2 regions of the Novosphingobium sp. BF6 genome follow, and region 1 is predicted to be linked to the other one. Evidence: riboswitches for the same ligand, from Rfam matches in the RefSeq annotation. Region 1 holds a riboswitch; the other holds the start of a gene.
The links. Region 1 has a riboswitch for cobalamin ahead of AC4D6D_RS14810 (DUF1636 domain-containing protein). Riboswitches for the same ligand answer to the same signal wherever they lie in the genome.
Positions count from the first base shown of each region.

Region 1 (5,590 bases):
GGTCGAGGTCATGCCGCCGCCGACGCAGGGCCGCGATCTGCGCGGCGGGAATGCTCGACCTTTGCAGGTCGGACGAAACCACCCGCTCGAACGTCAGGCCCGCCGCCCGCGTCACGCAGTGTGCTACCCCGGCAGGCGTCGACGGATCGTCGCGGTGGCCGAGCAGCAGCCCCGGTTTTACCGGCGCGCCGTGGCGCATGAGGTGGACGAGCACGCCGTTCATGCAGCCCCTGCGACCGCCGCCTCGGCAAAAGTCGCCATGCCGTCATGCGCGGCCAGCGCCGAGCGCACGATCTGCGCCGCCACCGCCGCGCCCGAACCTTCGCCCAGCCTCATGCCGAGGTGCAGCAACGGGTCCAGCCCAAAGCGTTCGAGCAGACGCACGTGTCCCGCCTCGGCCGAGCAATGCGCGGCAAGGCAGTGGCCGAGAAAAGCGGCATTGTCCGCCAGCAGCGGCGCAAGGGCCGCGCAGGCGATGAACCCGTCGAGCAGGACCGGCACCCGCAAATGCCGCGCCGCCAGCACCGCCCCCGCCATGGCCGCGATCTCCCGCCCGCCGAGCCGGCGCAAAGTCTCGAAAGCGTCGGTGCAATCGGCCCCGTGCAGCGCAAGGGCCGCCGCGACCGCCTCGGCCTTCCGCGCGAGGCCCGCATCGTCGAGGCCGGTGCCGCGCCCGATCCATTCCGCTGCCTCGCCGCCGAAGACTTGCGCGGCCAGCGCGGCGGCGGGCGTCGTATTGCCAATGCCCATCTCGCCCACGAAGAACAGGTCGCTATCCGCCATGACCGCAGCCGCCCCGGCATTGAGGGCCGCCAGACACTCCGCCTCGCTCATCGCCGGTTCGCGGGTGATGTCCCCGGTCGGGCACGCGAGATCGAGCGGGACGACCGCCAGCTGCGCACCGCAGGCCGCCGTCAGCGCATTGATCGCCGCGCCGCCCGCCTTGAAATTGGTGACCATCTGCACGGTGACTTCCGGCGGATAGGCACTGACCCCGCGCGCGGCGACGCCATGGTTGCCTGCGAAGATCACCGCGCGGATGCGGTCGGCGCGGGGACGCGCGCGGCCCTGCCAGCCCGCCATGAACACCGCGATCTCCTCCAGCCGCCCGAGCGAGCCGAGCGGCTTTGTGAGCACCGCCTGACGCGCGCGCGCGGCTTCCAGCGCGGCGAGGTCGGGCTCGGGCAGGTCGGCGAGCGCGGCGGCGAAGGCGGCGCGGTTCTCGAACCGGATCATGTGCCGATGTACCCTTCGGGCGGGGTGCGGGTGATGAAGTGGCCCTTCACGCCCTGCGGCCATTCGCGGTAAGGCACCTGCCCGTGCTCGCTGGCGGCATGGCGCGAAGCATATTCGAGAATAGCGCGGGCCGCGTCCGCGTCCGGCGTGAAGTCGCCGAGCACATAGCCGAGCTTGCCCGGTGCGCGGATCGCCACGGTGCAGTGGCGCTGGCAGGCGAAGAGGCAGGGCATTTCCTGAACCGCCACGCCCTGAAGGTCCGGCTCGGCAGCCTGCACCGCGCGCATGGCCTCGGCCAGCACCGCGCCGCCGCGCTGCCCGTTTGCGTCCTCGCGCGTTTCGGCGGAGTGACGGCAGGTATTGCACACCACCACGGAAGGGCCGGGTTCGACGGGATGCAGCATCAGCAGCCGCTCCTCAGCCCGAGGCAGGGAGTTCCGGCAATGGAAATTCGGCAGTTCACGGCATGTCCTTCAAGCGAGCATCGAACCCGGCCGGGCCGACGTGCAGGCGAAGGACATGCGATCGCGGCAGGCGACGACAGGCCCTCTCGCGCCGCAAGACGGCACGGCAGTGGCTGTCGCTCTGCGAGGCATGACCCCGTTCGTCCGGCTCACCCTGTCCGGTCGAAGAACGACTGCGGCAGGCAGGTCTCCTGGCTCACGGGTCGGTGCCGGTTCGGCCGCCTTCTCAGGAGCTTACGCCCCCAATGGCGAAATGGCCGCACGGCTCGCCGCTTACAGTTGCAGGGGCAGCCGGGGCCTTGAACCCGCGTTCCCTTTTGATCCCCTTGCGGGGAACCTGTCGCAGGCGTGGCCCTATCGGGTGGCGGCCCGGCGTGCAAGAGCGCGCCGCTTGCGCGCCCCCGCGAAGTGCCATAGGTCCCGGCGCCGATGACCGCCTGTCCCGCCCTGCTCGTCACTGCGCCGTCTTCGGGACAGGGCAAGACCCTCGTCACCGCCGCCCTCGCCCGCCGCCATGTCCGCGCCGGACGCCGGGTGCGGGTGTTCAAGTGCGGGCCGGATTTCCTCGACCCGATGGTCCACGAAGTGGCCAGCGGCGCGCCGGTCCACCAGCTCGACCTGTTCATGTGCGGCGAGGACCAGTGCCGCGCCCTGCTGCACGAGGCGGCACGGGAGGCGGACCTGATCCTGATCGAAGGGGTCATGGGCCTGTTCGACGGCACCCCCTCCTCCGCCGACCTCGCCCGGCACTTCGGCCTGCCGGTCATGGCGGTGATGGATGGGTCCTCGATGGCCCAGACCTTCGGCGCGCTCGTCCACGGCCTCGCTACCTATCGGGACGGCGTGACCTTGGCCGCCGTGCTCGCCAATCGAGTCGGCAGCGAGCGCCATGCCGAACTGCTGGAACGAGGTATGCCGGACAGCGTGCAATGGCTCGGCGCGATGCGGCGCGACGAGGACATGGCCCTGCCCGAACGCCATCTCGGCCTCGTGCAGGCGGGCGAAGTCGCGGATATCGAAGCCCGTATCGACCGCGCCGCCGACCTGCTCCCCGAAAGCGCGCTCTGGCTGCCCGAGCCGGTGTCCTTCCCGGCCCCCCGCGCCGCCGCGCCGATCCCCGCTGCGCTGTCGGGCAGGCGCATCGCCATCGCCCGCGACGAGGCTTTCGGCTTCATCTACCGGGCAAACCTCGACTTTCTCGAACGGGCGGGCGCGCGGCTCTCGTTCTTCTCGCCCCTGCGCGATGAGGCCTTGCCGGACTGCGATGCGCTGTGGCTGCCGGGCGGCTACCCCGAGCTTCATCTCGCCGCGCTTTCCGCCAATCGGGCGATGATCGAGGCGATCCGGGAGCACTTCCGAGCCGGAAAACCGATCCTCGCCGAGTGCGGCGGCATGCTTTACGCCTGCGAAACGCTTGCGGACGCGGCAGGTCTCGGCGCGCCGATGCTGGGCCTGCTCCCCGCGAGCGCAACCATGCAGAAACGGCTGGTCGCGCTCGGCATGCAGGAAGCGGAACTGGCGGGCCATGCCGTGCGCGGCCACACCTTCCACTATTCGCGGCTGGAGACAGCCCTCGAACCCATCGCGCTCGCCCGGACGCCGGATGGGCGCAAGGGCGAGCGGATATTCCGGCAAGGCTCGCTCACCGCGAGCTACATGCACTTCTACTTCCCATCCGCGCCGGAGCTGATTGCGAACTTGCTGGGCTAAGCGATCGCAGGCAGCTTCGTGAGGTACTTGTCGAGCGTGATCGGATAGTCGCGCACGCGCACGCCGGTGGCATTGTAGACCGCATTGGCCACCGCCGCGCCGACCCCGCAGAGGCCGAGTTCGCCCACGCCCTTGGCCTTCATCGGCGAGACCTTGTCGTCCGCCTCGTCGAGGAACACCACCTCCTGATGCGGAATATCGGCATGGACCGGCACTTCGTACCCGGCGAGGTCGTGGTTGACGAAGAAGCCGAAGCGCTTGTCAACCGCCAGTTCCTCCATCAGCGCGCCGCCGACGCCCATGGTCATCGCCCCGATCACCTGGCTGCGCGCGGTCTTGGGATTGAGGATGCGCCCGGCAGCGCAGACCGCCAGCATGCGCCGCACCCGCGTCTCGCCGGTATAGGAATCGACCGCCACCTCGACGAAATGGGCGCCGAACGTCGATTGCTGGAACGTCTTGCCGAGATCGCCCCACTGCATCGTCTCTTCGGCGACGAGTTCGCCGGACTTCGCCGCTTCGGCCAGCGCCACCGAACGGTTGCCCGCGCGGACCTCGCCATCGACGAACTGCGCAGCGGCCGGATCCATGCCGAGCCGCTGCGCCGCCATGTCGCGCAGCTTCGCACAAGCCGCGTAGACGCCGGAGGTCGCGCTGTTGGCGCCCCACTGGCCGCCCGAACCCGCCGAGGCCGGGAACGACGAATCGCCCAGCTTCACGCGCACTTTCTCGACCGGCAGGCCCATCATTTCCGCCGCCGTCTGGGCGATGATCGTGTAGGAGCCGGTGCCGATATCGGTCATGTCGGTCTCGACGGTGACCATGCCGTCGCCCGCCAGCCGCACCCGCGCCGCCGAAGTCATGTTGATGTTGTTGCGGAACGCCGCCGCTACGCCCATGCCGATCAGCCAGCGCCCCTCGCGGACTTGTGCTGGCTTTGCACTGCGCCGGTTCCAGCCGAACCGCGCGGCCCCGTCTTCGAGACAGCGCACGAAGTTCCGCTGCGAGAACGGGCGCTTGGGGTTCTCGGGATCGACCTGCGTATCGTTCAGGACGCGGAACTTCACCGGGTCCATCGCCAGCTTCTCGGCCATCTCGTCGATGGCGATCTCCAGCGCCATCAGCCCCGGCGCCTCACCCGGAGCACGCATGGCATTGGCTTCGGGCAGGTCGAGTTCGGCCAGCCGCAGGGCGGTCAGGCGATTGGCTCCCGCATAAAGCAACTTCGTCTGCTGCGTCGCCGATTCCGGGCCGCCGCCGGGCAAGTCGCCTGACCAGCTTTCGTGGCCGATCGCGGTGAGCTTGCCGTCCTTCGTCGCGCCCAGACGAATGCGCTGGATCGTCGCCGGGCGGTGCGTCGCGTTGTTGAGCATGAGCGGGCGCGGCATCGCGATCTTGACCGGCCTGCCGCAGGCCTTGGCCCCCAGCGCCGCCATCACCGCGTCGGCGCGCAGGAACAGCTTGCCGCCGAATCCCCCGCCGATGAACGGCGAGCGGACGTGAACTTTCTCCGGCGGCATCTGGAGCGTCGTGGCCAGTTCGCGTTTGTTCCAGGCGATCATCTGGTTCGAGGTCCAGACCGACAGCGCGTCCCCCTCCCACCAGGCGATCGTGGCGAAAGGCTCCATCATCGCATGATTCTGGTCGGGCGTAGTGTAGGTCTGGTCCAACTGCACCGGAGCCGAGGCGAAGGCCCCTGCGAAATCGCCCGTATGCGTGTCAGCGTCATTGCCGGTCAGCGGCTGCGCGCCCGGCTTCGCCTTGGCAAGGTCGAACCGTCCCTGCCCGCGGTCATATGTGATCCGCACCGCATTGGCGGCGCTGCGCGCCTGTTCGAAGCTCTCCGCGACCACCACGGCTAGCGCCTGGTGATAGTGATCGACGTTCGGCCCGCCGAGCAGCTTGGCGGTGTTCATGTTGCCCTTGCCGAGCGGCTGCGCGTTCTCGGCCGAGACGATCGCCAGGACCCCCGGCATCCGCCGCGCTTCCTCGGCATGGAACGAGGCGATGCGCCCCTTGGCGATCCCGGCGCCGATCACGTAACCGTAGGCGGGCTTGGCCGGAACCTCGCCATGCTCGTAGGCGTAGGGGGCCTGTCCGGTGGTCTTGAGCTTGCCGTCCACGCGGTCGACGGCCTGGCCGATGACCTTCATCGCGTCGATGGGATTGGTGCCCGCAGG
Region 1 is NZ_CM177775.1:3,046,588-3,052,177, forward strand. It holds gene AC4D6D_RS14800 (histidine phosphatase family protein) at 1-223, opposite strand, end outside; gene cobT (nicotinate-nucleotide--dimethylbenzimidazole phosphoribosyltransferase) at 220-1,236, opposite strand; gene AC4D6D_RS14810 (DUF1636 domain-containing protein) at 1,233-1,640, opposite strand; cobalamin riboswitch at 1,865-2,056, opposite strand; gene AC4D6D_RS14815 (cobyrinic acid a,c-diamide synthase CobB) at 2,130-3,410, shown strand; gene paoC (aldehyde oxidoreductase molybdenum-binding subunit PaoC) at 3,407-5,590, opposite strand, start outside.

Region 2 (5,590 bases), on a different replicon from region 1:
GTAGGCGTCCTCGTCCTCCATCAGCTCCAGCGCCGCAAGCGTCGGCTTGCCGGAGAGCGCGGCGCGCAGTTCCCGTTCGGACAGCGGGGCGGGCCGTCCCTGGATGTCGAAGCGCTGCGCTCCGCCGTGGGCATCGGTGGCGAGCAGGAAAGTATGGCCGCCGAGCGGCGCGGTCTCGATGCGCAGGGTCTCGGCGGGGAGGTGGTTCAGGGCTATGAGGGCCTGCCGCACGTCGCTCCAGCGCATCGGTCCGGCCAGTCGTTCGCGTTCGGCAAGACCGGCCTGGGAATCGAGGAAACCCCAGGGGTTCATCGAGAACAGGCCGCTGGCCACCCAGGTCAGGGTCAGCAGGCCGAAGAACAGGCCGAAGACATGATGCCACCACCAGAGACCGCGATAGGGCGATCCCACCTTGCCGTCGCGCTTCCGGCGCAGACGGGCGAGTCCCGCCCAGATGCCGGTCGCGGTGAGGAAGCATCCGGCGAGCGATGTCCAGACGACGACGTCGTTCCACAAGGCGCCGTCCTGCCGCAGGATCGTCGGGTAGAGCCAGTGCGGCACCGCGCCCAACCAGTTCCAGAAGCGCTGGAAGCGGGTGGTCTTTTGCACGACTTCGCCGGACTTGCCAGAGATGTAGATTTCGGTGCCCGCCGCATCGTCGTAGTCGACGCGGTAGAGCGGGGCATTGCGCCGGTAGGTCTGGACGGTCCACTGGTCGATCTCGGTCTCGACCGGGGCGGCAGGGGTGCCCGCGACGGCGTGGCCCCGGGCGAAGTCGGCCGCGATCCGGCGAATCTGTGCCGGGCCGGGCGGGGCGAGCGGCTGCCCGGTCGCAAGGTCGATCGCATCGGGTATCGTGCGCATCTGTGGGATCGGGCGGTCAGGCGCTCTTGCGGGAACCATGCGCAGGACCGGCCTGCCGGCCAGCATCTCGACGCGGGCGGAGGAAATCGGCAGGTCTGGCGGCAAGTCTATCGTGTTCCAGGCCCCGACCGGCGGCAGTTGCAGGGGGGTGAGCCCCTGTACCTGCGCGGTGGGCTCCAGCCTCGGATAGTCCACGTAGATCATCACGAAGCCCGAAAGGCACCAGATCGTCATCAGCAGGCCGACGAAGACGCCGAGCCAGCGATGAAGGACAAGGATCGGGCGCGGCAAAAGGCTGCGAGAGCGGTTTGCCCGAGGCTGGAGCATGGTCATGGCCTCAGAAACTCAGCCCGTAGCTCATCCGCAATGTGCGCGGCACGCCCCGGTTGAAGTAGAGGAATCGGCTGTTGCTGCCGTCGAGCGCGCCCTGGTCGGTCACGGCGGAAGAATAGCCGCGCGTCGCGTATTCCTTGTTGAACAGGTTCTCGACATTGACGCCGAAGCGGTTCCGCCGCGCGGCGCCGTCGAGGTAGAGATAGGCGCCGAAATCGACGAGCGCGTAATTGCCGTAGTTGCTGCGGCCGAAGCCCGATGCGCTCGACCAGACATCGCCGATCCAGTTCAGGTTGAGGCTGGCGCCGAAGGGCCGGTCTTCCGGAGCGTAGGCAAGGCTGGCCTTGGCATACTGCTTCGGATTGCGGTTGAGCTGCGTCGATGTGCCCTTCTCACGCACGCGGGCGTAAGTGTAGCTGGTCGAGAGGTTCCAGCCGCCGGGCAGCTCCGCGCCCAGTTCCAGCTCCGCGCCCTGCGAGCGGACTTTGCCGTTGAGGTTCGCATACGTGCCGTTCGGGAAGGCGGGATCGTCGTACGTCGTATCGATCATGTCGCTGATGCGGCGGTTGAAATAAGTCGCCTTCCAGCGCAGCTGCGCCGCGCCCAGCGGCAGCACGCCGCCGCCGGAGAGGTTCAGGTTGAGGCTCTGTTCGGCCTTGAGGTTCGGATTGCCGGTCTCGCAGCAGGGATCGTTGCCGTAGAGTTGTGAGGCGTCGGGCAGCACGAACGACGTGCCGCCGTTCGCTTCCACATAGAAGGCATCGGCGAAGTCGTAGCGGCCCGAGACGTTCCAGATCGTCTTCTTCGCGCCGTCCGTGCGATTGTAGCGCAGGCCCGCGGCGAGGCGGCCCTTCGACGAAATCTCGTCGGTGGTGCGGACCTGGAAGATCCCGGCATGGACCTGCTCGCTGGTCGGCGCGATCAGCAGTACGTCGTCGCGGCCGCTGAAGTTCTGGAAGTCGTAGCCCAGCAGATATTCGAGGCCGGGATGCAGGTGCAGCTTCGCCACCGCGCTGCCGCCCCAGTCGCGATAGCCCCAGAACGTGCCCGCCGGGTAGATCACCTGGGGATCATGGTCGGGCAGCGAATTGCGGATCTGGACATAGGCGGTCTTCCAGTCGTGGAAATAGCCCTTGAGGAAGAACTGCACGGTGTCGCTGCCGGTATAGTCTAGCCGCAGGCTGGCGATCTCCTCGTTGCGGTCGTTGCGGCTCTCGCGGATGCGGGTGGGAGAGAGGTTGTCGAGCTTCGCCTCTGTATGCTGGTACTGGGCGTTGAGCGCGAGGTCGGGGGCGATCTCGTATTGGTACTTGAGACCCGCCGACCAGAGATTGTAGCCCAGGTGCCGGTCGGTCAGGCTCGGCTGGTAGGCGCTGAAGGGCAGGTAGCCCTCGGAGCGATTGTGCGAGGCATAGGCCACGAAGCGATGGTCGCCCACCGCGCCGCGCAGATAGCCGTCCAGAGTGGTGCCGCCCCAGGTGTCCACCGAGGCATTGAGCTGGCCGTTCAGATCGTCGGTGAAGCCGCGCGTCACCACGTTGATGACGCCCGCCGAAGCCTGGGTGCCGTAGAACAGGCTTTCGCCGCCGCGCAGCACCTCGATCCGCTCGATCATGCTGGCGGGCAGGGTATCGTTGGGCGAGGTGCCGCCGTAGAGGCGGTTGTTGAGGCGGATGCCGTCCATCGTCCAGAGCACGTCCTGCGTGCGCGATCCCTGAAGCGAGACGTCGACATAGGTGAACGGCCCGTTGCGACCCCGCACGTAGAGGCCGGGAACCTGTTCCAGCGCCTTGGTCACGTCCACCGCGCCGCTGTCCTTGACCTGCTTCTCGCTGACGGTGGCCACGTCGTTGCCGTAGCGGGAGAGTTCCTGCGGCAGCGTCTCCTCCAGGCTTTTCCCGGTGACGACGATCGAGGCGGCGTCATCGGCCTCCTCGGCGTGGGCCTGCGCGGTATGGACCTGCACGGTGCAGGCGAGCACCAGCGCCGCGGCAAGCGCCGCGTGCGAAACGGTTGCGATCTTCATTTCATTCCCCTGTCGGGCGCCAAGCGAGCTCTAGGCAGGGGACTGCCGTTCGAACGAACGACCGACGCACCGAACGACCGGGCGCCCGTGACTGGGACGACCGTTCGGCGCACCGTGCGGCCCCTGCCGCGGGTTCGTCGCTCAGACGGAGAAATCACCGTGCCCCGGCCATCCCCTGGACCAAAGCAAGAGCGACCGGACGCCGGCAGGTCTCCTGGCTCACGGGTCATCGCTTGATGCACGGCCTTCCCAGGCCTCGCAGGATTTAGCGTCCGGCCCAGTGGCTGCGGCATGGGCGTCTGGCCCGCCGCGTGATGTGCATCGCGCTCACCGCTTACAGTTGCAGGGACAGCCCCGGATTCGAGGGCAAGCCCTCTCACCGCGTTCCCTTTTAAGTTCCTTTCGGAACACCGGCGCGATCATTGTCCGCTGCGCCCTATCGAGTGCGGCGGACGCGGTTCGTTAGCGCCGGGCGGGACGCGGTGCAAGTCGGTTGAGGCGCTGCCGGGGCGATGCCCTTGCGCCTGTCAGCGCACTTCGAGGCCGAGCTGGGAAAGCAGTTCGGCGGCCTGGAGGCGGGAAATCACCGCGCCCCGGAACAGGCGGGCGTCGCGAAGTTCGATGCCGCCGAGGTCCGCACCGCGCAAGTCCGCCTGTTCGAAGCGGCAGCCCTCCAGCGTGGCGTTCCGCAGCGAGCAATCCTCGAACAGGGCACCGCGAAAGTCGGATTTCCTGAGATCCGCATCGGAGAAGTCGATCCGCACCAGCTTCGCCTTGCGCAGCGACAGGCCGGGCAGGCGGGCGAAGGCGAACAGGACTTCGGCGAACGTGGCGCCGAGCACCCCGGCGTCGGTCAGGTCCGCGCCGGTCAGCTTGGTTCCCTCGATCCGCGCGGAAGTCAGCCGGGCCCGGCGCAGCAACCCGTTGCTGAAATCGCATCCGGTCATGACCGCATCGCTGAGGTCGGTCTGGACGAAGCTCGCTTCCGGCCCCCGGCAGCGGCGGAAGCGGGCGCCGGTGAGATTGGCGCCGTCGAACCGGGCGCGGCGCAGCGAACAGCGCTCGAATGTCGTGTCGCCCAGATCGAGGCCGGAAAAATCGCCTTCGTCGAGCGTGCAGTCGGTCAGGGTGCGGGGACCGTCGGCGGCGGGTTCCAGCAGGGTTTCGCGGGTGACGGTGGCTGCGATCATGCGCGCCTTATGCCGCAAGGAGGCGATGCCGCAAGGGCGGGTCTGCGTTTCGGGTCATTTGATGCCGCCTGACAAGCCGCGACAGTCACGCGAATGTCATCGCGGCGCTCTAGGCGCCCCTGCGTGACCCTCGGCGATTCTCCGCGCGCGCAGCGCAAGTCCGGCAGCATCGGCCTGACCGGGGTGGCCGTGTTCTCGCTCCCGGTCCTGCTGTTCCAGGCCGTCGAACTGGCATGGCGGTCCTACCTGCCGGCTTTCCTGACCCAGACCGTCGGCATGACGCTGGCGCTGGTGGGGGCGCTCATGCTGGGTGTACGGGTGCTCGATGCCCTGGCGGATGTCGTGCTCGGCTGGGTCAGCGACATGGTCCCTACCCGTTTCGGTCGCCGCGCGCCGTGGATGGTCATGGGTGCCGTGCTCGTTCCCCTGGGCGCGCTGCTGCTGTTTCTGTCGCCGCCGGGAGCGGGACTGGGGCGGGTGATCGGCGCCAGTCTGCTGCTGCACATGGGCTATTCCTTCATCGTCACCCCGCACGGCGGCTGGGGTCTCGAACTCTCCAACGACAAGGGCGAGCGTACCCGGATCATGGGTGCCAAGGTCTGGTTCGGCGTGATCGGTGCCATCGGCATGCTCGCGCTGATCGGACTGCTGGAGGGGCGGTTCGGATTCGACATTCGCGCATTGGCGATGGTGCTGGGCACCGTCATTGCCGCAGCGGCGCCGGTGACGGTGCTCGCCGTGGTGGCGATGTTTCGAGAACCGGGCCCGGTCGGGACGGCGCGGCCGCGCGGCTCTCCCATCGCCCTGGCGCGGGATATGATGCGCGATCCGGACTTGCGGCGGATCCTGCTTCTCTATCTGCTGTGCGGCACGGCCGATGCAGCGACGGCGGGCACTTTCCTGTTTCTGGTTGGACCGGTTCTCGGGCTGACAGGTCAGGCAGCGCTGTTCATGCTGATCCAGCCGGTGATGACCCTGTTCATGCTGCCGATCTGGGCGAAAGTAGCGGATCGGATCGGGCGGCGCCGGGTTCTGGGCCTGGGCTTCGGCTGGCAGGCGCTGGTCATGCCGCTCGCCTTGACGGTCCCTTCGGGCAGTGCCGTGCTGTTCGGCCTGTTTCTGGCCTTGCGTGGCCTGACTTGCGGCGTCGACTACATGCTGCTGCGCGCCATGGTGG
Region 2 is NZ_CM177776.1:496,215-501,804, reverse strand. It holds gene AC4D6D_RS17625 (PepSY domain-containing protein) at 1-1,197, opposite strand, end outside; gene AC4D6D_RS17620 (TonB-dependent receptor plug domain-containing protein) at 1,202-3,223, opposite strand; cobalamin riboswitch at 3,411-3,651, opposite strand; gene AC4D6D_RS17615 (pentapeptide repeat-containing protein) at 3,751-4,413, opposite strand; gene AC4D6D_RS17610 (MFS transporter) at 4,537-5,590, shown strand, end outside.
Region 2: linked by a shared signal. The riboswitch ahead of AC4D6D_RS17620 (TonB-dependent receptor plug domain-containing protein) and the one ahead of AC4D6D_RS14810 (DUF1636 domain-containing protein) in region 1 are both predicted to bind cobalamin.